2 regions of the Pseudomonas sp. NA-150 genome follow, and region 2 is predicted to be linked to the other one. Evidence: predicted binding sites of a transcription regulator. Region 2 holds the regulator's gene; the other holds the start of a gene.

Region 1 (15,571 bases), 1.1 Mb from region 2:
TTGATGGATCGGGTCTTTGCCAGAATGTTTGACCGCCTTCGTCAGCCAACTCGCACAAGACGGGTACGCGCGATAGGGCGTGAAATCGGCATAGTTTTTCAACAAGCGCATTTGGAGCTCATCGAGCTGTGGGCGGATCTGATTGACCAGGTCGGGCCTCGCCGTTTTTGGCGCACTTCCCGATGCATGCCATTTGGCCAACAGCGCGTACTGCACCAGTTTATTGGCTTCGATTTGTGCCGCCAGGAACTGACTGACGTCGTCGTTATCGAGGCCGAAGTTCGGCGCCAGCTTGGCGGCGTTGCCGATGACTTGCTGTTCCCGCGCGCTGTCCTGGATCGGTTTGCCGCTGTCCCATTTGGTCAGGGCAACCTGATCGGCGATGGTCAGGCGCTCGTTGATGCTTGCGATCAGTGGTGCCAGTGATGCGGGAGCCTGTGCCGCTGCAGCGCTGGCGCTGAGGACGATGGCTAAAAGAGGTAAAAGCCGCTGAAGTCTGGACATGGGTGGATCTCTGACGAGAAATGCTAAGGCGCCGAGTTAACGCCACAAGCGATGCCCTGCGCCAGTGCTGGATTGTAAAAAAACACCCGACATAAAAAAGGCCTCCCGAAGGAGGCCTCTTGTTACGCCGCTTGCGCAGGCGCGACTGGATTAGCAGCTGTAGTACAGCTCGTATTCCAGTGGGTGTACGAAGGTACGTACTTTGATTTCTTCTTCGCTTTTCAGAGCGATGTACGCGTCGATGAAATCGTCGCTGAAAACGCCGCCTTTGGTCAGGAATGCACGACCTTTGTCCAGCTCTTCCAGGGCTTCTTTCAGGCTGCCGCAAACTTGTGGGATCTCTTTCGCCTCTTCAGGCGGCAGGTCGTACAGGTTTTTGTCAGCTGCGTCGCCAGGGTGGATCTTGTTCTGGATGCCGTCCAGGCCAGCCATCAACAGTGCAGCGAAGCCCAGGTACGGGTTAGCTGCTGGATCCGGGAAGCGCGCTTCGATACGGCGAGCTTTAGGGCTCGACACGTAAGGAATACGGATCGAAGCGGAACGGTTACGAGCCGAGTAGGCCAGCATTACCGGAGCTTCGAAACCTGGGACCAGACGCTTGTAGGAGTTGGTCGACGGGTTGGTGAAACCGTTCAGTGCCTTACCGTGCTTGATGATACCGCCGATGAAGAACAGGGCAGTGTCGGACAGGCCGGCATAGCCTTCGCCAGCGAAGGTGTTCTTGCCATCTTTAGCGATGGACAGGTGAACGTGCATACCCGAACCGTTATCGCCGTAAAGCGGCTTAGGCATGAAGGTAGCGGTACGGCCGTAGGCATCAGCCACGTTGTGTACGCAGTACTTCAGGGTCTGAACTTCGTCAGCCTTTTTAACCAGGGTGTTGAACTTCACACCGATTTCGTTCTGACCGGCAGTCGCCACTTCGTGGTGGTGAACTTCGATGACCAGACCCATTTCTTCCATGGCATTACACATGGAGGTACGGATTTCGTGGTCGTGGTCGAACGGAGGAACCGGGAAGTAACCGCCTTTCACACCTGGACGGTGGCCTTTGTTGCCGCCTTCGACGTCCTGGTCGGACATCCACGAACCTTGCTCCGAGTAGATCTTGAACATGGAGCCGGAGATGTCAGACTTGAACTTCACTTCGTCGAAGATGAAGAACTCTGGCTCTGGACCAACGAAAACGGTGTCGCCGATACCAGTGGACTTCAGGTATTCCTCGGCACGGTGAGCGATGGCGCGTGGGTCGCGGTCATAGCCTTGCATGGTCGAAGGTTCGATGATGTCGCAAACCAGGATCAGGGTTGGTTCTTCGGTGAACGGATCGAGGACGGCAGTGCTGTCGTCTGGCATCAGGATCATGTCCGACGCTTCGATGCCTTTCCAGCCAGCAATAGAGGAGCCGTCGAACATTTTGCCAATTTCAAAGAATTCTTCGTCCAGCGCATCGCGCGCCGGCATGGTCACGTGGTGCTGCGTGCCTTTAGTATCAGTGAAGCGCAGATCAATCCACTTGACGTCATGATCTTTGATGAGTTGAACCGACTTCGACATAGTGTCCTCCGGGTGGCTTCGGGCCAGGTAGTGGTTTGGCCCTTAGAATTTGGGTGATGCCGGGCGCGAATATCTGCCAAGGCAACCTGCCTCACAAGGGAGCAAATTGCATGCCAGTGCCCTGAGATGGGTTTTTTGCCGAAAATTCAGGCGTACGAGGCATTTAAGCTGGGAAAAAAAGAAACGCATGCACCGATATGGGGCTTTAAATTGTGGGCGTGTTCGATTTTGGTGCGATGAATATTGCTCGTACGATAATTGGTTAAACCTTGAGCAATTTCCGCTATAATTCCGCCCCCTCTTTTTCGGCTGGCACCTCGCGCGCTGTTTACATGAAACTAATCGTAAAAGTCTTTCCCGAAATCACTATCAAAAGCCGGCCGGTGCGCAAGAAATTCATCCGCCAGTTGGCCAAGAACATCCGTGTCGTGCTCCGTGATCTGGACCCGGCGTTGGTGGTGGATGGCGTGTGGGACAATCTCGAGGTCGAGACCCGGGTCAGCGAGCCGAAAGCCTTGCAAGAGATGACCGAGCGCCTGAGTTGCATGCCGGGCATCGCGCATTTCCTGCAGGTCGATGAATACCCGCTCGGCGACATGGATGACATCGTCGCCAAGTGCAAGCAACACTACGGCAGCGAGCTGACCGGCAAAGTGTTCTCGGTGCGTTGCAAGCGTGCCGGCAAACACAGTTTCAGCTCGATGGACGTCGAAAAATACGTTGGCAGCCAGCTTCGCCAGCAGTGTGGCGCGGCGGGTATTTCCCTGAAAGCACCCGAAATCGAAGTGCGCATGGAAATTCGCGACCAACGGTTGTTCGTGATTCACAGCCAGCACAACAGCATCGGCGGTTACCCGCTCGGTTCGCTGGAGCAGACCCTGGTATTGATGTCGGGTGGTTTCGATTCCACCGTGGCCGCTTACCAGATCATGCGCCGTGGGCTTATGAGCCACTTCTGCTTCTTCAATCTCGGCGGCCGCGCCCACGAATTGGGGGTGATGGAAGTCGCTCACTTCCTGTGGAAGAAGTACGGCAGCTCGCAACGCGTGCTGTTTGTTAGCGTCCCGTTTGAAGAAGTTTTGGGAGAAATTCTCGAAAAAGTCGATAACAGTCATATGGGTGTAGTGTTGAAGCGTATGATGTTGCGCGCGGCGACAAATATCGCCGAACGACTCGACATCGATGTGCTGGTGACGGGTGAGGCGATCTCCCAGGTTTCCAGCCAGACGCTGCCTAACCTGTCGCTGATCGACTCGGCCACCGACAAGCTGGTACTGCGCCCGCTGATCGCCAGCCACAAGCAGGACATCATCGATCAGGCCACTGAAATCGGCAGCGCAGAATTTGCCCGCCACATGCCTGAGTATTGCGGGGTGATCTCGGTCAACCCCAAGACCCACGCCAAGCGCAACCGCGTGGAGTATGAAGAACAGCAGTTTGATATGGCGATTCTCGAGCGAGCGCTCGAGCGTGCCAAGCTGGTACCGATCGATCGCGTGATCGACGAATTGGGCCAGGACATTGAAATCGAGGAAGTCAGTGAAGCACTGGCCGGTCAGGTCATCATCGACATCCGTCACCCGGATGCTCAGCATGACGAACCGCTGGAGTTGCCTGGCATTGAAATACAGACGCTGCCGTTCTATGCACTGAACAGCCGCTTCAAGGAACTGGATGAGGCTCGCCAGTACCTGTTGTATTGCGACAAAGGCGTGATGAGTCGCCTGCATGCTCACCATTTGCTCAGTGAGGGGCATGCCAATGTGCGCGTTTATCGACCGAGCTAAGTGCCCGGGGCTGTTTGCCTGTGGCCTGCGTCACCGGCCCCCCGACGCCAGTCGTCAAGCCGTCATGGCTTTCGCCGACTCTACTGTTAATAGCTGCCTACAATTAGTCAGCTGACCGAATCCTCTGATCGAGATACACAAGTGATCGAAAATCTACGCAACATCGCCATCATTGCTCACGTTGACCATGGTAAGACCACCCTGGTAGACAAACTCTTGCGCCAATCCGGCACTCTGGAGCGCAACGAGCTCAACGACGAGCGCGTGATGGACTCCAACGACCAGGAGAAAGAGCGCGGTATTACCATTCTCGCGAAGAACACCGCGATCAACTGGAATGGCTACCACATCAACATCGTAGACACCCCGGGCCACGCTGACTTCGGTGGTGAAGTAGAGCGCGTGATGTCGATGGTTGACTCCGTTCTGCTGCTGGTTGACGCTCAAGACGGCCCTATGCCGCAAACCCGTTTCGTGACCAAGAAGGCTTTCGAAGCCGGCCTGCGTCCAATCGTGGTCATCAACAAGGTTGACCGTCCAGGCGCGCGTCCGGATTGGGTTCTGGATCAGATCTTCGACCTGTTCGACAACCTGGGTGCTACCGAAGAACAGCTGGACTTCAAAGTGGTCTACGCCTCGGCCCTGAACGGCATTGCCGGTCTGGAACACACCGACATGGCTGAAGACATGACCCCGCTGTACCAGTCGATCGTCGACAACGTACCAGCGCCGAAAGTCGACCGCGACGGTCCGTTCCAGATGCAAATCTCGGCACTGGACTACAACAGCTTCCTGGGTGTTATCGGCGTTGGCCGTATCGCTCGTGGTCGCGTCAAGCCAAACACTCCGGTTGTGGCTATCGACGTTGACGGCAAGAAGCGTAACGGTCGTATCCTCAAGCTGATGGGTCACCACGGTCTGCACCGTATCGACGTTGATGAAGCAGCTGCCGGCGACATCGTCTGCATCAGCGGCTTCGACCAGCTGTTCATCTCCGACACTCTGTGCGACCCACTGAACGTCGAAGCGATGAAGCCGCTGACCGTTGACGAACCAACCGTTTCCATGACCTTCCAGGTAAACGACTCGCCTTTCTGCGGTAAAGAAGGCAAGTTCGTCACCAGCCGTAACATCAAGGAACGTCTGGACAAAGAACTGCTGTTCAACGTTGCTCTGCGCGTTGAAGAAGGCGATACCGCCGACAAGTTCAAAGTCTCTGGCCGTGGTGAGCTGCACCTCTCGGTACTGATCGAAACCATGCGTCGCGAAGGCTTCGAAATGGGTGTTGGTCGTCCTGAAGTGATCATTCGTATGGTTGACGGCGTTAAGCACGAACCGTACGAAAACGTCACCATCGACCTGCCAGAAGAGTCGCAAGGCTCGATCATGGAACAGATCGGTATCCGTAAAGGCGACCTGACCAACATGGTTCCGGATGGCAAGGGCCGTGTGCGCCTTGAATACAACATCCCGGCTCGCGGCTTGATCGGTTTCCGTAACGAGTTCCTGACCCTGACCTCCGGTGCAGGCATCCTGACCTCGATCTTCGACCGTTACGACGTGATGAAGTCCGGCGATATGTCCGGTCGTCAGAACGGCGTGCTGGTGTCGGTTGCTACCGGTAAGGCTCTGACCTACTCGCTGGAAACTCTGCAAGCGCGTGGCAAGCTGTTCCTGGGTCACGGTGAAGACGTGTACGAAGGTCAAATCGTCGGCATCAACAGCCGCGACAACGACCTGGGCGTCAACCCAACCAAAGGCAAGAAGCTCGACAACATGCGTGCTTCCGGTAAAGACGAAACCATCGCTCTGGTTCCGCCTATCCGTTTCACTCTGGAACAAGCGCTGGAATTCGTACAAGAAGACGAACTCTGCGAAGTGACTCCAAAGTCGATCCGCCTGCGTAAGAAAATTCTTGGCGAAAGCGAGCGTACCCGCGCTGCCAAGAAAAGCGGCAACTGATTAAGTTGTAACGCATAAAAAAACGCCCCCGACCGCAAGGTCGGGGGCGTTTTTGTTTGTCTGAAGGAAATACAACAAACCCTGTATTTTGGTCGCATCAGAAAATAAAGACTTTCTCTTCAGGCGGCTTGCGCACTTCGGCCTTCGGCACATACGCGCAGTACCCTGGACGCGGCCCGACTTTCGGATGGTTGCGGCAGGTGTCCGGACGCTTGTCGTAGATGGTGCAGAACCGGCTCTTGCGATCCAGGTACAGGCAATCATTGTTGCTCATGCGCTGCAGGGTAAAAATACCGGTTTTCTGGTTGTAACGCTCGACGATGCCTTCTTTTTGCAGGCGTTTGGCGATGTTCTTCTCTGGATCGCCACGCTCGAACTCATCGACCAACCCGATGCGGATCAAGTCTTTGACCTTCACTTCCACAGGCAAGGTGCAGCAACTGGACACGCAGCCGCCGCACATGTTGGCGGAGTATTTGGCCCAGGTGTCGACTCGGTCGAGTTCTGCGGCGGCGATCAAGTTGGATTTCATCTGTTCAATTCCGGGTGTATCGGGCGCGCGATCATACCGGGGCTGACGGATTTCGCGTAAGCAAAAATTACCAATACGACTATCGGTTGTTTTTTAGCCAATTGTCATCAGGTGTTCGCATGGCCTCGGCAGCATGTCCTTCTTTAAATAGCGGAAGTGGAACATGCACAACGCAGAGCAGGTAGTGGCCGAGGTTTTTGCCTTGTATCAGGCCCACGGCAACACCGAATACATCGGCGAGCCGGTGTCGCAGATTGAGCACATGTCGCAGTCGGCGCAATTGGCGATGGCGGAAAACTACGATGATGAGGTGGTGTTGGCCGCCTTTTTCCACGATATCGGCCACATTTGCGGGCACGATCCGGATGCTCAGCACATGGGCGGCTACGGCGTGATGAGCCACGAGCGCGTGGGTGCCGACTACCTGCGCACGTGCGGTTTCAGTGAGCGTGTCGCCAAGCTGGTGGAGTACCACGTTCAGGCCAAGCGTTATCTGACGCTTCGGCAGCCTGGGTACTACGAGCAACTCAGCGATGCCAGCCGCCGTACCCTGGAGTACCAGGGCGGAGTGATGACCCCCGCCGAGGCCGACGCCTTTGAGCTGGACCCGCTGTGCAAGGTCAGCTTGCGCATGCGTCAGTGGGACGAATGGGCAAAGGAGATGCATGTGCCGGTGATTGATCTGGAACTGCTCAAGCGCAAGGCGTTGAAGCTGTTGATCCCTGAGTGACGGAAAGCAAATGTAGGAGCTGCCGAAGGCTGCGATCGGCCGGGAACCAGTCGTGGCGATTGATCTTTTGAAGGTCCTGCGGACCTTATCGCAGCCTGCGGCAGCTCCTACAGGTGTTTGGCGAGCGATTCGATTTGCTCCTGCCTTTCCGCCTGGCTCAACTTCGCCTGCGGATTCAGTGAAGACCATTGCGGATGCGCCCGAGCCTTGTGCAACGCGTCGGGGAGTTTGCCTTCGCGCCAGGTCTTGTCTTGAGGCGTAGTCAGCTTAATGCTGTCCATCGCCGCATGACCGCGCACGTTCAGGGCTTGCAGCAATTGGCGCTGACGCAAGGCGAGCAGGCGCAACACTGCGTCATCCACTGTCAGCTCACGCTTGCCCTTGAGTTTGCCGAGTAGGCGTCCGCCATAGCTGCGCGCGGTTTGCAACGCGCCACCGGCAATCGCACCCACCAGCGCGGCGGCCCCGAGTGTGATGCCGCCGACCAATAAATCGACCCCGGCCCCGGCTGCCGCCCCTGCGGCAATCCCACTGCCCACGCGCACTCCGAGCAGCTTGAGGGTTTCCGGGTTGAACAGATCGTCACCCCAACGCCCATCCAGTAACGGCAGATCAGTCGCGGCGGCGTCTTCACGGCGGAAGGCAAACAGTTTGAGCAGCGCTTCGACGCAACGTTGCTCGCGTTGGCGAACGGCGCTACGCAGGTCGTCGATGGCCAACTGCGCCTCGCCAGACTCGCTGGCCACGCTGCGACGGCATGCCGCGCAATCCAGCAATAGTTCAGCGATCAATCGCGCGGCACTGTGTTGCCGAACCACGCGTTGCGCCTGCTGATCTGCAATCAAGCGCTCCAGTTGATCGCGCGCGCCTTCCAGCAGCAAGGCCAGGCTTTCGTAGAGGCGTCGTTCGCCATCTTCCGGAGGCGCGACGCTGTCGAAACGCACCAGCGCATGCAGCCCCAGGCGTGCCAGCGCCTCGCGCCAATCCGCTTCGCGATGCTCGGCGCTGCTGACGAAATTCAACACCGGCAACAGCGGTTTGCCGCAGCTGGCCAGCACCGCCAGTTCGTCGCGGTACTTGGCCAAGACCGGTTCGCGGGCGTCGATCACATAAAGGCCAGCGTCCGAAGCCAGCAGTTGGCGCAGCACTTTGGCTTCTTGCTCAAATCGCTGCCGTGCTTCGCTGCCATCAAGAAAACGCGCCAGGCGAGCCGGGCCATCAAGGCGTTCGCCGGGGCGATCCAGACGTTCCAGATAGTCGAGCAGGGCGATGGCATCTTCCAGTCCCGGGGTGTCATAGAGTTCGAGCAACGGCTCGCCATCCACCGAGAGCCGTGCGCCTTCCACATGTCGCGTAGTGCTGGGGCGATGCGAGACTTCGCCAAAACCGACATCCCGGGTCAGGGTGCGCAGCAGCGACGTCTTGCCGACGTTGGTATGCCCGACGACCGCCAGTTTCAGGGCTTTAGTCATGACCGGTCTCCAGCCACATGAGTGGCGCACTGTCGGCATAGGGGATGCCCAGTTTTTGCAGCGCGGAGTGCCAGTCACCCAACCGCTCCGAGTCCAGCGCCTGACCGGAGGGTGCTTGCAGCAACCAGATTCGCGCGGCGCCGGCGCAACGGGCCAGTTCGGCAATCAGCGCGAGGCTGCCACGGTCTGGCGAGCGGCGCGGATCGCAGGCGATGGCCAGGCGAGCAGGTGGAAAGCGAGTCAGTTGATCAAGCAGTTTCTGGCGCGATTCGCGGCTGTCGAGGATACCGGCGTCCATCACTGTTTTCGACAGATGAGGCGGCCAGGGTCGCTGGTCATCCAGCTCGATGGCGACCAGCACTGCACCTTCGCTATCGGTCGCGGCACCGCCGGCCTGAACGTCATCCCAGTGATCCGGCGCAGCGTCGCTGACTCCCAGACGCTCGCTGCTGGGCATCAGGCGCTCGCGCAGTTGGCTGTAGCCCGGCAGGCTCAGGTCGAGACTCAACGCCGCACGCCCACGCCGCCAGTGCCACAGGCACATCAGCGCCAGCAGCAAACGCGGGACGATGCCATAGACCAGCAACACGCCGACCAGCCAGGACGCCCAGGCCTGACGCGCACTTTCGATACTCAAGGCGCTGTCGCCACTGGCGCGGATCATGGCTTCAGTCGGCACGTTGAAGCCCAGCAGCGCCGGGAGCGCGCCGAGTGCCTGAGTCACGTTGACGAAAGTGTCTGCGCTGAGGATCGTGGTTTCCCAGACAAAGCCGTAACGCCGGGTCGCCATTAGCAACAACAGCAACGTCAGCGCACTGAGCAGGGTCAGCAACCACGCACCGTTGACCACCATGCCCAACAGCCAGCGATTTAAACGTCGGCGTTGCAGCAACAAAATCAGCGCCGGTGCCAGTTGCGCGGCCTGGGCGTCGCGAGCGAGCTTCTCACTCAGCCACAACCACAGTCGACCAAGGCTTGCGCTGCTTTCACCGGCGAACAGCATGCCCAGCGCCCAACTGAGCAGCAGAATCAAATTCAACCCGAGCAGGCTGCCCAAGGCCCAGAACACGTTGACCGACGTCTGGCCGTTGCCCAATGCGGCAAACGCCAGGCCGGCTCCGCTGATCACCACAAGGATGGCCAGCACCAGCAGCGCCAGGCGCGCGCCCTGTTTCCAGTGCCGCAGCGCGCTGAGCAGGCCATCGCGTTCGGCCAGCCACAGGGCTCGGTTGTTGATGCGGGTCGGCAGATCGCCCGCAGTGGCGCGAGCACGGCGGTTGGCTTCCATGTCTTCCAGCGGGCCTGCGTGTTCTTCGCGCAAGCGCACAGCTTCAGTCAGCCAGAGGCTATCCATTGGGGTCAGATCGGTCACGCGGCGTTCCATTAACGAATTCAGCCTTGAGCATAACCTCTGCGGCCGCACTCGGGGCAAGCGCGACGCTTCTGGTATTCTCGCGCGTATGAAAACTCATCTCCCTCTCAGCCTGATTGCCGCGCTTGGTGAAAACCGGGTCATCGGCGTCGACAATTCCATGCCCTGGCATCTGCCGGGGGATTTCAAATACTTCAAGGCGACGACCCTCGGCAAGCCGATCATCATGGGTCGCAAGACCTGGGATTCGCTGGGTCGGCCGTTGCCCGGTCGGCTGAACCTGGTGGTCAGTCGGCAGGCAGGTCTTCGGCTCGAAGGTGCGGAGGTGTTTGCCTCGCTGGACGCCGCCGTGGTCCGTGCCGAAGCGTGGGCGCGGGAGCAGGGCGCCGATGAAGTGATGCTGATTGGTGGGGCGCAGTTGTATGCGCAAGGTTTGGCGCAGGCCGACCGTCTGTACCTGACCCGCGTCGCGCTGAGCCCGGAAGGTGATGCCTGGTTTCCCGAGTTCGATCCTGCGCAGTGGGCGCTGGTCTCGAACGCTGAAAACCCGGCGCTGGATGGCAAGCCGGCTTACAACTTCGAAGTGTGGGAAAAAATCTAACGCTTTCTGAGTTACCTACCTAACCCTTCCCGATACTGACTGGGCGCCATCCCGGTCCAGCGCTTGAAGGCTCGGCTGAAGCTGCTGGTGTCGGCGAAGCCCAACAAATACGCGATCTCGCTCAAGGTACTGCGCGGGTCGCGCATGTGTTGAATGGCGAGGTTCTGTCGGCACTGGTTGAGCAGCAAGTCATAGCGAAAGCCTTCGTCGGCCAGATGCCGCTGCAAGCTGCGCAGGCTCAGGTGCAAGGTCTGTGCGATGGCCTCGGCAGACGGCTCGCCATCCGGTAATTGAGCCTCAATGGCGGTGCGCACTCGTCGCTCCCAGGTCAGCGGCTTGAGCTGTTCAAGGGTGCGCTTGAGCACGGTTTCGTTGTGTTCGGCCAACTCCGGGTTGCCATCCTCCAGCGGGCTGTCGAAGTCGCGGCAGGCGAATTCCAGCAAATTCTCTTCGGCACCGAAAAACACCGGCGCGCGGAACACGTCGTGCCACGGCTGTGGGTCCAACGGTTTCGGGCGCTGCAAGTAGACGGCCAGCGGCGCGTAGTCGCGGCCCAGGCGGTTGCGACAGGTGCGCACATAGATCGCGGCGAACGCATCCAGCGACTCCATCGCTGGCGCTATGCCTCCCTCGGGAACCTGAAAGCGGAACTGATAGCGCTCGCCGGTCTGGCGCAGGTCCAGCGTCAGCGCATCACTGACCACCTGGTGATAACGCACGATGCGTTCGAACACCTCGCGCAAGGTGCCACTGGCTACCAGTGCGTAGCCCAGTGCGTGGAAGGTGGTGGGGCTGACGAAGCGCGACACCCGCAAACCAATCGCCGGATCGCCGCTGGCCGCAACGGCAAGTTGCCAGAGGCGCGTGGTGGCGGTCACCGGGTAGCGCGCGTTGGGGTCGTCCATCCACTGCGGATCGAGCCCGGCGGCGCGACACAGTGCAGCACTGTCGAGGCCCAGGGCATCGAGTTGCTTGCGCAGCGCGCGGGTCCAACTGGCGAGCGTGGTCGGTTCAGACATACAGGTTGGCGTCTGTGGTCAACAGGTTGGCGTTTGCGGTCGGGCGGTGACGAACTAGCTCGTGCACAGTGTGATCCATCGATGACCCCTTTGATAACGCTCACTCAATACCTAGAGGATGGAAGCATGCAAGGTACTTCTGCAAGTCCCGAACGACTCAATGCGTCGCAGCGATCAGCGCATATTCGCGCGGTGGTGATGGCGCGCGGCGATGAACTGCGCAAACGCTACCCGATTCTCAACCACCAGGATGCCATCGGCGCGGGCATTCTGGCTTTTGCCCTGACTGGAATGATTGCCAGCGCCGCGCTGTACATTGGCGGTTACATGGCTTGGTGGATATGCCTGTTGCTCAACGCGTTCCTTGCTTCGCTGACCCACGAACTGGAGCACGACCTGATCCACAGCATGTACTTCCGCAAGCAGCGCGTTCCGCACAATTTGATGATGGCACTGGTGTGGATGGCGCGGCCGAGCACCATCAATCCGTGGATTCGCCGTCACCTGCACATCAATCACCACAAGGTGTCGGGTACTGAAACCGATATGGAAGAGCGCGCCATCACTAACGGCGAGCCGTGGGGTATTGCGCGCTTGCTGATGGTCGGCGACAACATCATGTCGTCGTTGATCCGGATGATTCGGGCCAAGACCTGGACGCAAAAATTCACCATTCTCAAACGTACGCTGCGGGTTTATGCACCGTTGGCGTTGTTGAACTGGGGCTCGTGGTACGTGTTCCTCGGCTTTCACGCGGCCAATGGCATTGCCAGCCTGACGGGCGCGCCGATTGAGTGGTCTGCCAACACCCTGGCGATGATGCAGGTGATCAACGTGGCGGTGGTGGTGCTGGTCGGTCCCAACGTACTGCGGACGTTTTGCCTGCACTTCGTCAGCTCCAACATGCATTACTACGGCGACGTGGAATTGGGCAACGTGATGCAGCAATGCCAAGTGCTCAACCCGTGGTGGCTGTGGCCGCTGCAGGCGTTCTGCTTCAACTTCGGCAGCACCCACGGCATTCACCATTTCGTGATCAAGGAACCCTTCTACATTCGGCAGATGACGGCTTCGGTGGCGCATAAGGTCATGGCGGAGATGGGCGTGCGATTCAATGATTTTGGTACATTTGGCCGGGCGAATCGGTTTACGCCGAAGGAAGAAGTGGCTGGTCAAACTGTAAGCCCTGCTCAAGGCTGAAGCCTGATCCTGTAGGAGCTGCCAGAGGCTGCGATAACGCCGGAACGACCTTCGCGTTGGAGTGCCAATCGCAGCCTTCGGCAGCTCCTACAGGGGTTCGGTATCTAGATTTTTAATGCCTATCGATATAAATCTTAATATGAATATTTTGCATGATCGTCTGGAAAGTCCGCGCAAGTCCTTTATTTACGAAGCCTCTTCAACGCGTCATTTTTCTTATTCAATTACGACCTATAGATAACGAAAAATATTACTTTAAGACCTAAGTCACTCATGCCAATGATTCGTCCTACACGGATAACGAAGCGTTGCAGGAGTGTTGATCAATGGCCCAAGTCCAAACCACCGCCAACGCATTTGAGGTGCTGTGGCGCCCGAGCGGTGAATTGGTCGATCTCGGACGGCCGCATCGCTCGCCGCTGGCGCATTCTCGGTTGCAGAGCACGCCCAAAGGCGTCCTGAGCCGACGCGAAGCGATCTTGCTCGGCGTATTCGCGCTGGTGTTGCATGGCGCGGTGATCTATTGGGTCAATCAGAACCCGCCGACTGTGCTGCCGATAGTGCCGCCGGAAATTCCGCCGATGACCATCGAGTTTTCTCAGCCAGCGCCTCCGGTGGTTGAAACGCCGCCACCACCGCCGATTCCGCAGCCCATCGTCGAACCGCCGCCACCCGTGGTGGACGAGTTGGCCGTCAAGCCTGCACCGAAGCCGATTCCCAAGCCCAAACCGGTGGTGAAACCGGTACCCAAACCAGTGGCCAAACCGATCGAGCAACCCCCTGCGCCACCTGCACCGCCACAACCGGTGGCTGCTCCGGCACCGCCCGCGCCCGCCGCCCCCAAGCCTGTGACCCCGGCGTCGGCAGGGGCCGGCTATCTGCATAACCCGGCCCCCGATTACCCGGCCTTGGCGATGAAGCGCGGCTGGGAAGGCACGGTGTTGCTGCGGGTACATGTGCTGGCCAGCGGTAAACCGGGTGAAATCGACATTCAGAAAACCAGCGGCCATGACCAACTGGACGAGGCGGCACTGGCGGCGGTCAAGCGCTGGAGTTTCGTCCCGGCCAAGCAAGGCGATGTCGCCCAAGATGGTTGGGTCAGCGTGCCCATCGATTTCAAAATCAAATAAACCCAGTGCCGAATTATCTCGCGGGCCACCTGAACAGAAGGCGCATCGCTACAGACCAAACGCCTAGTCAGAGAGAGCCTTGCCATGAACCTGATTGCTTCACCTTTCGACTCCATTGAACACGCGGTCATTTGGCTGCTGATCGTTTTCTCCGTTGCGACGTGGGGGCTGGCCTTGCTCAAAGGGGTGCAGTTCACCCGACTGAAAGCCCAGGACCGTAAGTTCCACAAGCAATTCTGGGCGGCCTCAAGCCTCGATTCGGCGGCAGAACTGGCCGGCAGCCAACCCGGCGCAGCCGCCCGCGTGGCCCAGTCCGGCTATGCGGCCATTCAAGTCGGCGAGGCACCGCATGCAGCCGACTTGAGCCAGGCGATCAATCATCAGGACCGTCTGGAGCGCTCGTTGCGTCAGCAAATCGTCCGTGAGCGTCGCTCGCTGGAAACCGGTTTGGCGGTGCTCGCCAGCATCGGCAGCACCTCGCCCTTTATCGGGTTGTTCGGCACGGTTTGGGGGATCATGTCGGCCTTGAAGGGCATCAGTGCGGCGGGGTCGGCAAGCCTGGAAACCGTGGCCGGTCCGATTGGTGCGGCGTTGGTCGCGACGGGAGTGGGGATCGCCGTCGCGGTGCCGGCAGTGCTGGTTTACAACTATTTTCTGCGCCGCCTGAAGCTAACCGCCGCCGACCTCGACGACTTCGCCCATGACTTCTATAGCCTGGCGCAGAAGAGCTCGTTCCGCGTGCTGATTCATCCAGCAGCGAACAAGGTTCAGGCGCAGAAAGTGAAGGAGGCGTCCTGATATGGCGTTTTCGACTCAAGACTCGGATGAGGTACTCAGCGAAATCAACGTCACACCACTGGTGGATGTCATGTTGGTGCTGTTGGTGGTGTTTATCGTCACGGCGCCACTGCTGACCAACTCGATCCCGATCAACCTGCCCAAGACTGAATCGGTAGCGCCAGTCGAGCAAAAGGATCCGCTGGTAGTCAGCATCGACGGAAAAGGCAAACTGTTCATCAACAAGGACGAAATCCAGCCCAATCTACTGGAGACCAACCTGGAAGCGGCCAAGGCCAAGAACCCGGATGTACGCGTGCAGTTGCAGGCCGATGACGGCGTGAATTACGGCGAAGTGGCGCGGGCGATGGCATCCATTGAAAAAGCCGGCATCACCAAGTTGTCAGTGATCACTGCCAAATAGTTTTTTTGTAACAGTCTTTGGATAAGCTTCAGTCATACAGTTTTTACGGGGTCGCTCCTGGACAGGGGGCGGCCCCTTTTTTTTGCCTGTGAGAAGCCCCCTGTAGGAGCGGGCTCGCCCGCGATAGCGTCGTGTATGACACACCGCGTCAAGTTTATCGCGAGCAAGCGCGCTCCTACACAGGCTCCTCCTTATATGCATTTTAGATCTTAACAAATAGCTTCTTATTCCTTAACGAATATAACTCTCATCCCTATACTTTGCTCATGACCGTAAACAGGCAGGAGGCGCATTCCATGCGTAACGAGTCGATTCGCTATCTGATCGTGCCGGGCTGGCAGGGGTCGCCTGACGACCACTGGCAAACCCATTGGCAGAACAGTTTGCCCAATAGCGCGCGCGTGGAGCAGGCCGACTGGCTCAAACCTCGTTGCGAAGATTGGGTGGGTGAGTTACAGCGCACCATTGCCGCTGACAGCTCGCCGGTGATTCTGATCGCTCACA
Region 2 (15,571 bases):
TCATGGTCGGTGATGGTCTGCTGGGGTTCGGTGCCGGTGTGATGCTGGCGGCTACGGCGTTCTCATTGATCGTGCCGGGGCTGCAGGCCGCGCAAGGGCTGGGTTTCTCCCAATGGGGCACGGGCGCTCTGGTCAGTTTCGGCATCCTGCTGGGTGCGTTGGGTTTGTTTGTGGTCGATCACCAGGTTTCCCGTGGCGGGCGCTTATCGGGTGCCTCCGAGCGCCCGGCGATTGCGCCGCGGATCTGGCTGTTCGTCATCGCAATCATTGCGCACAACATCCCGGAAGGGATGGCGATAGGCGTTTCGGCCGGCGGCGGTTTGGCCGATGCCGACAGCCTTGCCATGGGCATCGCCTTGCAGGACGTACCGGAAGGGTTGGTCATCGCATTGGTATTGGCCGGGGCGGGAATGTCGCGCTTCAAGGCTTTCCTGATTGGCGCCGCCTCAGGTCTGGTAGAACCGATATTCGCCTTGCTTTGCGCCTGGCTGGTGGCCATTGCCGAATTACTGCTACCGCTGGGACTGGCCCTCGCGGCGGGTGCGATGTTGCTGGTGGTGACCCACGAAATCATCCCGGAATCCCGGCGTAACGGTCACGAAAAGATCGCCAGCCTTGGGTTGCTGTCCGGGTTTTGTTTGATGATGGTGATGGATACGGCGTTGGTGTAAAACCGGGCGAATTACTCGCCCTCATCAAAACGGTTATTGATCAACTCGATCAGGCCTTCCAGTGCGGCCTGGTCTTCTTCGCCTTCGGTAGACAGGTGGATGTCAGTGCCTTTGCCGGCGGCCAGCATCATCACGGCCATGATGCTTTTGCCATCGACCATGCTTTCAGGGCTGCGACCGACGCGGATCTGGCAGGGGAATCTGCCGGCGACGCCGACGAATTTGGCGGCGGCACGGGCATGGAGGCCGAGCTTGTTGATGATGGTGATTTGACGAACAGGCATCGCGATGAAGATCCTTTCAGTTGAGGTCGCGGTGGCGAACCTGAACGTTCTTGAGGGATTGTTGCAGGACGCGGCCCAGGCGTTCGGTCAGGTAGACAGAACGGTGATGCCCGCCAGTGCAGCCAATGGCAATGGTGACGTAGGCGCGGTTGCTGGCGGCGAAGCGCGGCAACCACTTGTTCAAGTAGGTAAAGATGTCCTGAAACATCTCTTCGACATCCGGCTGGGCAGCCAGATAATCCGCCACCGGTTGATCGAGGCCGGATTGTTCGCGCAGCTCGGGCTTCCAATAAGGGTTCGGCAGGCAGCGCACGTCGAATACCAGGTCGGCATCCACCGGCATGCCGCGCTTGAAGCCAAATGACTCGATCAGAAACGCCGTTCCCGGTTCCGGGGTGTTGAGCAGGCGCAGTTTGATCATGTCGCGCAACTGATAAAGGTTCAGCTGGGTGGTGTTGATCTTCAGGTCGGCCAGGTCAATGATCGGGCCGAGCAGGGTGCTCTCGTCACGTATCGCTTCAGCCAGCGAGCGCTCAGGTGTGCTCAATGGGTGGCGACGACGGGTTTCCGAGAAGCGTTTAAGCAGGGTTTCTTCGTCGGCGTCCAGATACAGCACATCGCATTGAATGTGGCGGCTGCGGACTTCTTCCAGCAATTGCGGGAAGCGCGACAAGTGGCTCGGCAGGTTGCGCGCGTCGATAGAGACGGCAACCTGGGGTTGAGCCAGTTCGGTATGGATCAGCGCGCGCTCGGCCAATTCGGGCAACAAACCGGCCGGCAGATTATCGATGCAGTAAAAGCCACTGTCCTCCAGCACATCGAGCGCGGTGCTCTTGCCGGAACCCGATCTACCACTGACGATAATCATGCGCATGATTAGTGACCGCTCTGTATGTCCAGGACAACTTGATACAGGGCTTCATTGCTGGCTGCACTGCGCAGCTTGTCACGCACATCCTTGCGGTCGAGCATGCCTGCAATCTGCCGCAGCAATTCCAGGTGTGCATCGGTGGCGGCTTCGGGGACGAGCAGGACGAACAGCAAATCCACGGGCGCGCCATCGATGGCGTCATATTCTATGGGGTGATCCAGGTGAACCAGGGCGCTGATCGGCTGGCTGCAACCTTTCAGGCGGCAATGAGGAATGGCGATGCCATTGCCAAAGCCGGTCGAGCCAAGTTTTTCACGAGCGATCAGGCTCTCGTAAACATCTTGCTCAAACAGTTCGGGCACTTCGCGGACGATCACATTGGCAATCGTCTCGAGCGCGCGTTTTTTACTGCCACCCGGCACGTTCACGAGTGAACGGCCAGGGGTCAGGATGTTTTCAAGTCGAATCATGAGTAGGGGGTGTTAGCGAGCTGTCGCACCCTTGAGGATGCTTTGCTGCTTTTCCTTATGCTTGAGCAATTGTCGGTCGAGCTTGTCAGTCAGGAGGTCGATGGCTGCGTACATGTCGTCATGTTCGGCGTTGGCGACCACCTCTCCACCGTGGATATGCAGTGTGGCTTCGATCTTCTGTTTCAGCTTCTCGACCGCCATGGTCACTTGCACATTGGTAATCTTGTCAAAGTGCCCTTCGAGTTTCTTGAGTTTGGCCTCAATGTATTCGCGCATGGGCTTTGTCACTTCAAGCTGGTGTCCACTGATGTTGACTTGCATACAGCTTCTCCTTCGTTGCCAGTGCATAAAGAGGCAGGCTGGAATGCCTGCCACTGGAACGCTGTGGCTCTTAGCCTGACCGGTCTGTAAGCGAATCTCAGACTGGCTTGGGCGTCACATCAATCGCTTGCGCTCGCTCGAAGGCGCGATCCCAAGTGATTCGCGGTATTTGGCGACTGTGCGACGGGCTACTTGAATGCCTTGTGCCTCCAGTAAACCAGCGATCTTGCTGTCACTCAACGGCTTTTTCTGATTTTCCGCCGCAACCAGTTTTTTGATGATTGCGCGTATCGCCGTGGACGAGCATTCACCGCCCTCGGAGGTGCTGACGTGGCTGGAGAAGAAGTACTTCAGCTCATAAATGCCACGCGGGGTGTGCATGAATTTCTGCGTGGTAACGCGGGAAATCGTCGACTCGTGCATGCCAACCGCTTCCGCGATGTCGTGCAGGACCAACGGTTTCATCGCTTCGTCGCCGTACTCAAGGAAGCCACGTTGATGCTCGACGATTTGCGTGGCGACTTTCATCAGCGTTTCGTTGCGGCTTTGCAGGCTCTTGATGAACCAACGGGCTTCCTGCAGCTGATTGCGCATGAAGGTGTTGTCGGCGCTGGTGTCGGCGCGGCGGACGAAGCCGGCGTACTGCGGATTGACCCGCAGGCGCGGCACGGACTCTTGATTGAGTTCGACCAGCCAGCGTTCGTTGTCCTTGCGCACGATAACGTCGGGCACGACGTACTCGGCTTCGGTGGACTCGATCTGCGAACCCGGACGCGGGTTGAGGCTCTGTACCAGTTCAATCACCTGGCGCAGTTCGTCTTCCTTGAGCTTCATGCGCCGCATCAGCTGCGCGTAGTCACGGCTGCCCAGCAAATCGATGAAGTCGGTCACCAGGCGCTGTGCTTCGGCCAGCCAGCGGGTTTTCAACGGCATCTGGCGCAGTTGCAGCAGCAGGCATTCGCTGAGGTTGCGGGCACCGATACCGGCCGGCTCGAATTGTTGAATTCGATGCAGGACCGCTTCGATTTCATCTAGCTCGACATCCATCTCCGGATCGAAGGCATCGAGGATTTCCTCGAGCGACTCGTCAAGGTAGCCCTGATTGTTGATGCAATCGATCAGGGTCACGGCAATCAGACGATCGGTGTCGGACATCGGGGCCAGGTTCAGTTGCCACAGCAGATGGCTTTGCAGGCTTTCACCGACCGAGGTACGGGTGGTGAAGTCCCACTCGTCATCATCGTTGCTGGGCAGGCTGCTGGCGCTGGTCTGGTAGACGTCTTCCCAGGCGGTGTCGACGGGCAGCTCGCTAGGAATGCGCTCGTTCCACTCGCCGTCTTCCAGGTTGTCTACCGTGGGGGCAGCTTCCTGGTACGTCGGTTCCTGGACATCAGGATTGGGTTTCTCGATGTTGTCGGCCAGCGGGTCGGCGTTATCGAAGTCGTCGCCTTCTTCCTGGCGCTCGAGCATAGGATTGGATTCCAACGCTTCCTGGATCTCTTGTTGAAGGTCCAGGGTCGACAGTTGGAGTAGACGGATGGCCTGTTGCAGCTGCGGTGTCATCGTCAGCTGCTGGCCCATTCTCAGGACTAGCGATGGTTTCATGGCAGGGGCTAAACACCTTATTCGCCGGCGCACATGCGCCATCCACTACAGGGCGCCGGAGCGCCAACTTAAGCAAATTATATGCCTGAAACCTAAGTGTTTGCCTAGGGTGTGGTGACAATTAATATACTTGCCAACCACCGCACCCTAGTGTCCGTCGCCTATGAAGAGCGAAACACCGCAGAACTTACAGGCGGAACTCATGGCCGAGGTAAACCTCTTTAACCAGTTGGTTGGCCAGAATTGTCTCCGCATCACCCTCAGCGATCAGTTGCCCGTCGTTGACGATGTACGCGGTTTCACAGATATCCAGCGTCTCACGAACGTTGTGGTCCGTGATCAGAACGCCGATGCCCTTGGCTTTCAAGTGGTGGATGATCTGTTTGATATCGCCGACCGAGATCGGGTCGACGCCGGCAAACGGTTCATCGAGCAGAATGAACTTGGGCGATGTGGCCAGGGCGCGGGCGATTTCTACCCGGCGGCGCTCACCACCGGACAGGCTCATGCCCAGGTTGTCGCGAATGTGGCTGATGTGGAATTCCTGCAGCAGGCTTTCCAGCTCCTTGCGACGTGCGGCGCGGTCGAGTTCCTTACGGGTCTCGAGGATGGCCATGATGTTGTCGGCCACCGAGAGCTTGCGGAAAATCGACGCTTCCTGCGGCAGATAGCCGATACCGGAGCGTGCGCGGCCGTGCATGGGCTGATGGCTGACGTCGAGGTCATCGATCAATACGCGGCCCTGATCGGCGCGTACCAGGCCGACGATCATGTAGAAACACGTGGTCTTGCCGGCGCCGTTTGGCCCCAGAAGACCAACGATCTGCCCACTTTCGATGGACAGGCTGACATCACGAACGACCTGACGGCCCTTATAGCTTTTAGCCAGATGCTGGGCTTTCAGCGTTGCCATTAAGGAGCCTTCTGCGCGTCGGGTTTGCTTTTCGGCTGGATAACCATGTCGATCCGTGGGCGCGGGGCGGTTACTTTGGCGCCGTTGGCGCGCCCGGCGTTGACGATCTGCTTCACGGTGTCATAGATGATTTTCTCGCCTTCCGACGTGTTGCCATCATTGACGACCTTGGCTCTGTCAATCAGGACGATTTTATCCTGGGTGGCAAAGTACTGGATGGTCACGCCCCATGCCTGCACGATCGGCTTGTTCAGTTCCGGCTTCTGTTCGTAGTACGCCAGGTTGCCAACAGCAGTGAATACGTTGATTTCGCCGGTAGGCAGACGGGTGATGGTCACCGTGTTGCCGGTGATCTTCAGCGTGCCCTGCGTGATGATGACGTTGCCTTTGTAAGTGGCAATGCCTTGTTTGTCATCAAGCTGCGCGTCGTCAGACTGGATATGGATAGGCTGATCGCGATCCGTCGGCAGAGCCCATGCGCTCACGCTTCCCAGTGCTGTGCCCAGGCCGAGCAAAAAAGGGAGGGTTTTAACGAGCCTCATACAGTCCTCTTACTTTGGACAGCAGGTTCATCCTGCCGTCGTTCAAATACGCTTTCATGCCCGTGCCGGTAGATACACCGCCGAAACCGTCGATTCTAACGGCTTGCTCGGTCTGCGCATATTGCTTCTGTGGGAATACGGTCATTCGGCTGCTGGTAATGATGGTCGTGCGGTTTTTTTCGTCTGTGCGGGCAATGCGAACCTGGTCGATCAGTTCGACATGATCGCCGCCTGGCGAAACCTCGCCCTTCAGGCTCTGGACGTGCCACGGGTAAGCGGCACCGCGAAACATGTTCAGGTCCGGCATGGTCAGCAGGGTGACGTCGGACACCTGCAGGTGCTCGACTTTGTCGGCTGTCATGTCGTATTGCAGCTTGCCGTCAGGAAGAAACTGGCGGCTGTGGGCATTGATCGCATAAAAGTCGATCGTGCCCGCGTCAATCTGTGCCGCCTTCTTCTCGAGAAAGGTTTCAGGGTTGATGTTCCAGTAGCCTGCGGCAGCTACCAGCCCCGCGATCACGCCCAGAAACAAAAACCTGCGAATTGTTTTGCTCAGCATAAATAACTTCTATAGGTAGGCGGCGTGGGCCGCTTCAAGACTGCCTTGGGCGGTCAGGATCAGCTCGCAGAATTCACGGGCCGCGCCTTCACCGCCGCGCGCCTGGGTAATGCCATCGGCATGTTGCCGAACGAAACTGGCGGCATTCGCGACTGCCATGCCCAGGCCTACGCGCCGAATGACCGGCAAGTCTGGCAGATCGTCACCCAGATAGGCGACTTGTTCATAGCTTAGGTTGAGTTCAGCGAGGAGTTCGTCGAGAACCACCAATTTATCTTCGCGACCTTGATACAAATGATGAATGCCCAGGTTCTTCGCGCGGCGTTCGACCACGGGAGTCTTGCGGCCGCTGATGATTGCGGTGCGCACGCCGGATGCAATCAGCATCTTGATACCCTGGCCGTCGAGGGTGTTGAAGGTCTTGAACTCGCTGCCGTCTTCGAGGAAGTACAGGCGGCCGTCGGTCAACACGCCGTCGACGTCGAAAATCGCCAGCTTGATGTTCTTGCCGCGTTGCAGCAGATCGGTGGTCGCTTCGCTCATTACATAACCCCTGCGCGCAGAAGATCCTGCAGGTTGAAGGCGCCGATGGGGTGGTCGTTTTCGTCCACCACGATCAGTGCGCCAATCTTGTTGTCTTCCATGATTTTCAGTGCCTCGGCCGCGAGCATCTCGGGGCGGGCGGTCTTGCCGTGGACGGTCATCACTTCGTCGATGGTCGCCTTGCGAATGTCGATGTTGCGGTCCAGCGTGCGGCGCAAATCACCGTCGGTGAAGATCCCGGCAAGACGCCCGTCGGCTTCGGTGATGGCGGTCATGCCCAGGCCCTTGCGAGTCATTTCCATCAGCGAGTCGCGCAGCAAGGTGCCACGCAGGACCTTTGGCAAGTCGTCGCCAGTGTGCATGACGTGCTCGACCTTGAGCAGCAAGCGACGGCCCAGGGCGCCGCCGGGATGCGAGAAAGCGAAGTCTTCGGCGGTGAAGCCGCGCGCTTCAAGCAGCGCCACTGCCAGGGCATCGCCCATGACCAGCGCGGCGGTGGTCGACGAAGTCGGCGCCAGGTTCAGCGGGCAGGCTTCCTGCTCGACGTGCACGTTCAGATTGACCTCGGCGGCCTTGGCCATCGCTGAGTCCGGATTGCCGGTCAGACTGATCATCTTGATGCCCAGGCGCTTGATCAGCGGCAGCAGGGTCACGATTTCAGCAGTCGAGCCTGAGTTGGAAATCGCCAGGATGATGTCGTCGGAAGTGATCATGCCCATGTCGCCATGGCTCGCTTCGGCTGGGTGGACAAAGAATGCAGTAGTACCGGTGCTGGCCAGGGTGGCAGCAATCTTGTTGCCGATATGCCCGGATTTCCCCATGCCAACCACTACAACGCGTCCCTTGCCGGCCAGAATCATCTCGCAGGCACGCACGAAATCCGCATCGATGCGGGTCAGCAAGCCTTCTACGGCTTCTATTTCGAGGCGAATGGTGCGCTGTGCTGTTTGGATCAGGTCGCTGGATTGGCTCATGTCAGAAATCAGTTAGCCTGGTGAAAAGGCGGCGATTATAGCGGTAATGGTCAATTCCCTCACGCTTGATCGTCGGTCTTTCTTGCTTAAGGGGGTTCAATTGACGGCAGAGGCTTGTCGCTGCGTCTTTCGCTGTAGTCAATTGTGCCAATTACCTACTGCTCGTTTGCAGGAAAAACGCTTCATTGCATGGGCCAGGTGCGCTTGCGGTGGTATAGTTCGCCGCCAGTTCGGCCCACCTAGCCAGTGCATGTCTTGCGTCATGGACTCGGCGCAGGAGAGTGAGGCTGCATAGCCAGGAGTTTAGATGAGCGCCGATAACGCCTACGCGGTCGAGCTGAAGGGTGTTTCCTTCAAGCGCGGTACGCGCAGCATCTTCAATAATGTCGATATTCACATTCCGCGAGGCAAGGTCACCGGCATCATGGGACCTTCCGGCAGTGGCAAGACTACTTTGCTGCGTTTGATGGGCGCACAACTGCGTCCGGACAAGGGTGAAGTCTGGGTCAACGGTCAGAATCTGCCGAAGCTGTCGCGCAGCGATCTGTTCGACGCCCGCAAGCGGATGGGTGTTCTGTTTCAGAGCGGTGCGCTGTTCACGGACCTCGACGTCTTCGAAAACGTTGCCTTCCCGTTGCGGGTTCACACCAAGCTGCCTGAAGACATGATTCGCGACATCGTCCTGCTCAAGTTGCAGGCGGTCGGATTGCGCGGTGCCGTTGAATTGATGCCCGATGAGCTGTCTGGTGGCATGAAGCGGCGCGTGGCACTGGCTCGAGCCATCGCCCTCGATCCGCAGATCCTCATGTACGACGAACCGTTCGTAGGTCAGGACCCGATTGCAATGGGGGTGCTGGTACGTCTTATTCGCCTGCTCAACGATGCCCTCGGGATCACCAGTGTCGTGGTCTCCCATGACCTGGCCGAAACCGCGAGTATTGCCGACTACCTCTACGTCGTCGGCGATGGGCAGGTCCTCGGGCATGGCACGCCGGCCGAGCTGATGAATTCGGATAATCCGCGCATTCACCAATTTATGACCGGTGAGCCGGATGGCCCCGTTCCATTCCATTATCCGGCACCGGATTATCGCAAAGATCTTTTGGGGAAGCGCTGATGCGCAGAAAGACAATACTGGGCCGTATCAACCTGTTCGGGCGCTCTGCACTCGACATTGTTGCGGCATTGGGGCGCTCGGCGCTGTTTCTGCTTCACGCCTTGGCCGGTCGCGGCATTGGTGGTGGTTTTCAATTGCTGGTTCGGCAGTTGTATTCGGTCGGTGTCATGTCCCTGCTGATCATTGTCGTCTCGGGCGGGTTCATCGGCATGGTGCTGTCGCTGCAGGGATTCAGTATTCTGACCAAGTACGGTTCGGAGCAGGCGGTCGGCCAGTTGGTAGCCTTGACTCTGTTGCGTGAATTGGGGCCTGTGGTGGCGGCGTTGCTGTTCGCGGGTCGTGCCGGTTCGGCATTGACCGCAGAAATTGGCAACATGAAGTCCACCGAGCAACTTTCCAGCCTGGAAATGATTGGCGTCGACCCGCTCAAGTACATCATCGCGCCGCGCTTGTGGGCCGGCTTTATCTCGTTGCCATTGCTGACCATGATTTTCAGCGTAGTGGGCATCTGGTGCGGTTCATGGGTCGCCATCGACTGGCTGGGCGTTTACGAAGGCTCGTTTTGGGCGAACATGCAAAGCAGCGTGTCCTTCAACAACGACGTGCTCAATGGTGTAATTAAAAGCGTTATCTTTGCTTTTGTAGTGACCTGGATTGCCGTGTTCCAGGGGTACGATTGTGAGCCCACCTCAGAAGGGATCAGTCGCGCCACGACGAAAACCGTGGTGTATGCCTCGCTGGCCATATTGGGCCTGGACTTTATTTTGACCGCCTTGATGTTTGGAGACTTCTGATGCAAAACCGCTCCCTGGAAACCGGTGTCGGCCTGTTCCTGCTGGCCGGGATCCTGGCTTTGATCTTGTTGGCCTTGCGGGTCAGTGGTCTGACCGTGAGTTCGACCAATGACAGCTATAAAATTTACGCTTACTTCGACAATATCGCCGGTTTGACTGTCAGAGCCAAGGTGACCATGGCTGGTGTGGCCATCGGCAAGGTCACAGCTATCGATCTGGATCGCGACAAATTTACCGGTCGGGTGACGATGGAGGTTCAAAAGCAGGTTAACAACATGCCGACTGACTCCACTGCGTCGATCCTCACCGCCGGTCTGTTGGGCGAGAAATACATCGGTATCAGCGTGGGCGGTGATGAAACTGTGCTCAAGGATGGCAGCACGATCCATGACACCCAGTCTGCGCTGGTACTGGAAGACCTGATCGGCAAATTCCTGCTTAATACTGTGAGTAAAGACGCCAAATGAGGAATATCTCCATGTTCTCCACCTTGCGCCGCGGCCTGCTGATCTTGTTGGCTGCGCTTCCTATGTTGGTCAACGCTGCTCCGGGCCAGTCGGCTCATGACATTGTTGACGGTACGACCAAGCAACTGTTGGCCGATCTGGCCGCCAACAAGGCGAAGTACAAAGCTGATCCAAGCGCCTTCTACGATGCCTTGAACGGTATTGTCGGTCCGGTGATCGACGCTGACGGCATCTCGAAAAGCATCATGACCGTCAAGTATTCGGCCAAGGCTACGCCGCAGCAGATGAAGACCTTCCAGGAAAACTTCAAACGCAGCTTGATTCAGTTCTATGGCAATGCGCTGCTGGAATACAACAACCAGGGCATTACCGTGGCTGCGCCCAAGGATGAAAGCGGCGACCGTACCAGCGTTGATATGAGCGTGAAAGGTAACGGCGGCGCGGTTTACCCTGTGCAGTACACCCTCGAGAAGGTCGGTGGCGAGTGGAAAGTGCGCAACGTGATCATCAACGGTATCAACATCGGCAAGTTGTTCCGTGATCAGTTCGCTGACGCCATGCAGCAGAACGGCAACGATCTCGACAAGACCATCAATGGCTGGGCTGGCGAAGTCGCCAAAGCCAAGGACACAGCGGATAAAGCTGCCGAGAAACAAGCCCAATGAGTGAGGCAGCCGTACGTCTTGGCGCCGCAGGTGAATTGTTCCTGAGTGGTGTGCTCGACTACCGCACCGGTCCGGCCTTGCGCAAGCAAGGTCAGGATTTGATCAAGGCCAGCGCTGCTCCGGCCGTGATTCTGGACTGCTCCGAGGTACAGAAGTCCAGCAGTGTGGGTCTGTCGTTGCTGCTCGCGTTCATGCGTGATGCCAAGGTGGCCGGGAAGATCGTCAGCGTTCAGTCGCTGCCGGATGACATGCGCGAAATCGCTCAGGTCTCCGGCTTGACCGAGTTGCTGGACCAACATCAATAACCATCAGAAAAGCGCTTTCCGTCTGAGTCTCGCTATCCGGGGTTCGCAGGGAGGGCGCTTTTTTTGTATGATGGCCGACCCGCGCGCGTAGGGCGCCGATTGAGGTTAAGCATGCAGGCCGTAGAAGTTAAAAGCTTCCTTGAAGGAAAGCTGCCAGAAACCCAGGTAGAAGTTGAAGGCGAAGGCTGCAATTTTCAGCTGAACGTGATCAGTGACGAACTGGCTACACTTAGCCCAGTCAAGCGTCAGCAGCAGATCTATGCCCATTTGAACCCCTGGATCGCCGATGGCAGCATCCATGCGGTCACCATGAAATTTTTCAGCCGCGCTGCATGGGCCGAGCGCACCTGAGCCAATTGGCGTCGAGACTCTTATGGATAAACTGATTATTACTGGCGGCGTTCGTCTTGATGGCGAAATCCGCATCTCCGGGGCAAAGAACTCTGCCCTGCCGATTCTGGCTGCAACCTTGCTGGCCGATGGGCCGGTAACGGTCTGCAACCTGCCGCACCTGCACGACATCACCACGATGATCGAGCTGTTCGGGCGCATGGGCATCGAGCCTGTGATCGACGAAAAGCTGAGCGTTGAAATCGACGCACGTACCATCAAGACCTTGGTCGCACCGTACGAGCTGGTGAAAACCATGCGCGCGTCGATCCTGGTATTAGGTCCGATGGTTGCCCGTTTCGGTTACGCCGAAGTTGCTCTGCCTGGCGGTTGCGCCATTGGTTCGCGTCCGGTAGACCTGCACATCCGTGGTCTTGAAGCCATGGGCGCGACCATTGACGTCGAAGGCGGCTACATCAAGGCCAAGGCGCCAGAAGGCGGCCTGCGTGGTGCGAACTTCTTCTTCGATACCGTCAGCGTGACTGGTACCGAGAACATCATGATGGCAGCCAGCCTGGCCAACGGCCGTAGCGTTTTGCAAAACGCTGCCCGTGAGCCTGAAGTGGTCGACCTGGCCAACTGCCTGATTGCCATGGGTGCGAACATCACCGGCGCCGGCACCGACACCATCACCATCGATGGCGTTAAACGTCTGCACGGCGCGACTTACAAAGTCATGCCCGACCGTATCGAGACCGGCACCTACCTGGTAGCTGCTGCAGCCACCGGTGGTCGCGTCAAGCTCAAGGACACCGATCCAACCATCCTCGAAGCGGTGTTGCTCAAGCTTCAGGAAGCCGGCGCTGAAATCACTACCGGCAAAGACTGGATCGAGCTGAACATGCACGGCAAGCGGCCGAAGGCGGTCAACGTGCGCACGGCTCCATACCCGGCGTTCCCGACCGACATGCAGGCGCAGTTCATCTCGCTCAATGCCATCGGTGAAGGCACCGGTGCAGTCATCGAAACCATCTTTGAAAACCGTTTCATGCACGTGTATGAAATGCACCGCATGGGCGCGCACATCCTGGTGGAAGGCAACACTGCGGTTGTCACCGGCGTAGAGACGCTCAAAGGCGCGCCAGTCATGGCCACCGACCTGCGTGCTTCGGCCAGCCTGGTGATCTCGGCGCTGGTTGCCGAAGGTGACACCTTGATCGATCGCATCTACCACATCGATCGTGGTTATGAGTGCATCGAAGAAAAACTGCAGATGCTGGGCGCCAAGATCCGTCGCGTTCCGGGCTAGTACGTTTTGAACGCTAATGTTCCGGGCTGATGTGCCCGGGACACGTAGGGCACAGGGATGTGCCCGATTGCCAAGGACTTACGTTTCCCATGTTAACCATCGCACTGTCCAAGGGCCGTATCCTTGACGACACGCTGCCGCTTCTCGCTGAAGCAGGCATTGTGCCGACCGAGAATCCGGACAAGAGCCGCAAGCTGATCATCCCCACGACTCAGGCCGATGTGCGCCTGCTGATTGTGCGCGCGACCGATGTGCCGACCTACGTCGAACACGGCGCTGCCGATCTGGGTGTCGCGGGTAAAGATGTGTTGATGGAATACAGTGGCCAGGGCCTGTATGAGCCGCTGGACCTACAAATTGCCAAGTGCCGTTTGATGACTGCGGGCGCCATCGGTGCCGTCGAGCCTAAAGGCCGTCTGCGCGTTGCGACCAAATTCGTCAACGTCGCCAAGCGTTATTACGCCGAGCAGGGCCGTCAGGTCGATATCATCAAGCTGTATGGCTCGATGGAACTCGCACCGCTGATCGGCCTGGCCGACAAAATCATCGACGTTGTCGACACCGGCAATACGCTGCGTGCCAACGGCCTTGAACCCCAGGAACTGATTGCAACTATCAGTTCACGTCTGGTGGTGAACAAGGCGTCGATGAAGATGCAACACGCGCGTATCCAGGCGCTGATCGATACACTGCGTCAAGCAGTCGAGTCGCGACACCGCGGCTAGTCCTCCCGCGCGACCTTGAGTTGCGCCCAGCTATCCGTGTCATAGCCAAATTTCTCAGGTGCCCGCGCGGATGGCTTGGTAGCTTAGCCACGCGGCACCTGAGTAAATAGCCAATCATCGAGGCCCTCGCTATGACCACGTCCACTGCAATACGCCGACTCAACGCTGCTGACCCGGATTTCGCACATCATCTGGATCATCTGCTGAGCTGGGAAAGTGTGTCTGACGACTCGGTCAATCAGCGCGTGCTCGACATCATCAACGCGGTCCGCGAACGCGGCGATGCGGCGTTGGTGGAGTTCACCCAGCGCTTCGATGGTCTGGAAGTTGCGTCCATGGCCGATCTGATCCTGCCGCGCGAGCGTCTGGAACTGGCCCTGACGCGCATCACGCCCGAACAGCGTACCGCCTTGGAAACCGCTGCCGAGCGCGTGCGCAGTTACCACGAAAAGCAAAAGCAGGATTCCTGGAGCTACACCGAGGCCGACGGCACGGTGCTGGGCCAGAAGGTCACGCCGCTTGATCGCGCCGGTCTGTACGTGCCAGGTGGCAAGGCATCGTACCCGTCGTCAGTGTTGATGAACGCGATTCCGGCCAAAGTGGCTGGCGTGCCTGAGGTGGTCATGGTGGTGCCGACCCCGCGTGGCGAAATCAACGAGCTGGTGCTGGCGGCGGCCTGCATTGCTGGCGTCGACCGGGTGTTCACCATTGGTGGTGCGCAGGCTGTTGCTGCCTTGGCCTACGGCACTGAAAGCGTGCCGCGGGTCGACAAGGTTGTCGGTCCCGGCAACATCTATGTGGCCACTGCCAAGCGTCACGTGTTCGGTCAGGTGGGTATCGACATGATCGCCGGGCCGTCCGAAATTCTGGTGGTGTGCGATGGCCTGACCGATCCTGACTGGATCGCCATGGACCTGTTCTCCCAGGCCGAGCACGACGAAGACGCCCAGGCTATTCTGGTCAGCCCGGACGCCGAGTTCCTCGACAAGGTCGCGGCGAGCATCGCCAAATTGCTGCCGACCATGGAGCGTGCGGAAATTATCAACACCTCGATCACCAGCCGTGGCGCGCTGATCAAAGTAGCGGACATGCAGCAAGCGATTGACGTCGCCAACCGCATCGCGCCTGAGCACCTTGAGTTGTCGGTGGCCGATCCTGAAGCCTGGTTGCCGCAGATTCGCCACGCTGGCGCGATCTTCATGGGCCGCCACACTTCCGAAGCGCTGGGCGATTACTGCGCCGGGCCGAATCACGTGTTGCCGACTTCCGGCACTGCGCGCTTCTCGTCGCCACTGGGTGTGTACGATTTCCAGAAGCGTTCATCGATCATTTATTGCTCGGAGCAGGGCGCATCCGAGCTGGGCAAAACCGCCTCGGTGCTGGCCCGCGGCGAGTCGCTGACCGGCCACGCCCGCAGCGCGGAATATCGGATTGTCGACAACCAGGCACAAGGGAAAAAAGCATGAGCAAGTTCTGGAGTCCATTTGTCAGCAAACTGGTGCCTTATGTGCCGGGCGAGCAGCCGAAGCTGACCAAGCTGGTCAAGCTCAACACCAACGAAAACCCTTACGGCCCGTCGCCGAAAGCGCTGGCCGCGATGCGCGCCGAGCTGACCGACGATTTGCGTCTGTACCCGGACCCGAACAGCGATTTGCTGAAGAAAGCCGTCGCCAGCTATTACGGTGTGCAAAGCAATCAGGTGTTCCTCGGCAACGGCTCCGACGAGGTGTTGGCCCACGCGTTCAGCGCGTTTTTCAAGCACGACAAGCCGTTGTTGTTTCCAGACATCAGCTACAGCTTCTACCCGGTTTACTGCGCTCTTTATGAGATCGAATACGACGCGATCCCGCTGGACGAGCAGTTTCAGATTCGGATCGAGGATTACGCGCGACCCAACGCCGGCATCATCTTCCCGAATCCGAACGCACCTACCGGATGCCTGCTGCCGCTGAGTGCGGTGGAGCAAATGCTCAAAGGCAGCCCTGACTCAGTGGTCGTGGTCGATGAAGCGTACATCGACTTCGGCGGCGAGACGGCGATTGCGCTGGTGGATCGCTATCCGAACCTGCTGGTCACGCAAACCTTGTCCAAGTCGCGTTCGTTGGC

What was found. Region 2 encodes sigma-54, which starts transcription at its own class of promoters, with help from an activator protein. Its sites were predicted from a motif close to ANTGGCATNNANNTTGCTNT; they were not measured.
Region 1: glnA (glutamate--ammonia ligase) is a predicted target of sigma-54. The motif match lies at 2,160-2,179, and genes of this name have one in related genera.

Annotation. Positions count from the first base shown of each region.
Region 1 is NZ_CP172305.1:6,560,160-6,575,730, reverse strand. It holds gene ACF0H7_RS30615 (chorismate mutase) at 1-504, opposite strand, end outside; gene glnA (glutamate--ammonia ligase) at 655-2,061, opposite strand; gene thiI (tRNA uracil 4-sulfurtransferase ThiI) at 2,394-3,848, shown strand; gene typA (translational GTPase TypA) at 3,990-5,810, shown strand; gene ACF0H7_RS30595 (YkgJ family cysteine cluster protein) at 5,908-6,342, opposite strand; gene ACF0H7_RS30590 (phosphonate degradation HD-domain oxygenase) at 6,506-7,072, shown strand; gene ACF0H7_RS30585 (GTPase/DUF3482 domain-containing protein) at 7,180-8,544, opposite strand; gene ACF0H7_RS30580 (DUF2868 domain-containing protein) at 8,537-9,928, opposite strand; gene ACF0H7_RS30575 (dihydrofolate reductase) at 10,005-10,517, shown strand; gene ACF0H7_RS30570 (AraC family transcriptional regulator) at 10,529-11,536, opposite strand; gene ACF0H7_RS30565 (fatty acid desaturase) at 11,663-12,736, shown strand; gene ACF0H7_RS30560 (energy transducer TonB) at 13,063-13,866, shown strand; gene ACF0H7_RS30555 (MotA/TolQ/ExbB proton channel family protein) at 13,951-14,664, shown strand; gene ACF0H7_RS30550 (ExbD/TolR family protein) at 14,666-15,067, shown strand; gene ACF0H7_RS30545 (alpha/beta hydrolase) at 15,364-15,571, shown strand, end outside.
Region 2 is NZ_CP172305.1:714,517-730,087, forward strand. It holds gene ACF0H7_RS03460 (ZIP family metal transporter) at 1-671, shown strand, start outside; gene ACF0H7_RS03465 (HPr family phosphocarrier protein) at 683-955, opposite strand; gene rapZ (RNase adapter RapZ) at 972-1,829, opposite strand; gene ptsN (PTS IIA-like nitrogen regulatory protein PtsN) at 1,832-2,296, opposite strand; gene hpf (ribosome hibernation-promoting factor, HPF/YfiA family) at 2,309-2,617, opposite strand; gene ACF0H7_RS03485 (RNA polymerase factor sigma-54) at 2,732-4,222, opposite strand; gene lptB (LPS export ABC transporter ATP-binding protein) at 4,410-5,135, opposite strand; gene lptA (lipopolysaccharide transport periplasmic protein LptA) at 5,135-5,677, opposite strand; gene lptC (LPS export ABC transporter periplasmic protein LptC) at 5,664-6,236, opposite strand; gene kdsC (3-deoxy-manno-octulosonate-8-phosphatase KdsC) at 6,246-6,779, opposite strand; gene ACF0H7_RS03510 (KpsF/GutQ family sugar-phosphate isomerase) at 6,779-7,753, opposite strand; gene ACF0H7_RS03515 (ATP-binding cassette domain-containing protein) at 8,061-8,870, shown strand; gene mlaE (lipid asymmetry maintenance ABC transporter permease subunit MlaE) at 8,870-9,664, shown strand; gene mlaD (outer membrane lipid asymmetry maintenance protein MlaD) at 9,664-10,131, shown strand; gene ACF0H7_RS03530 (phospholipid-binding protein MlaC) at 10,143-10,796, shown strand; gene ACF0H7_RS03535 (lipid asymmetry maintenance protein MlaB) at 10,793-11,101, shown strand; gene ACF0H7_RS03540 (BolA family protein) at 11,213-11,452, shown strand; gene murA (UDP-N-acetylglucosamine 1-carboxyvinyltransferase) at 11,475-12,740, shown strand; gene hisG (ATP phosphoribosyltransferase) at 12,830-13,465, shown strand; gene hisD (histidinol dehydrogenase) at 13,597-14,931, shown strand; gene hisC (histidinol-phosphate transaminase) at 14,928-15,571, shown strand, end outside.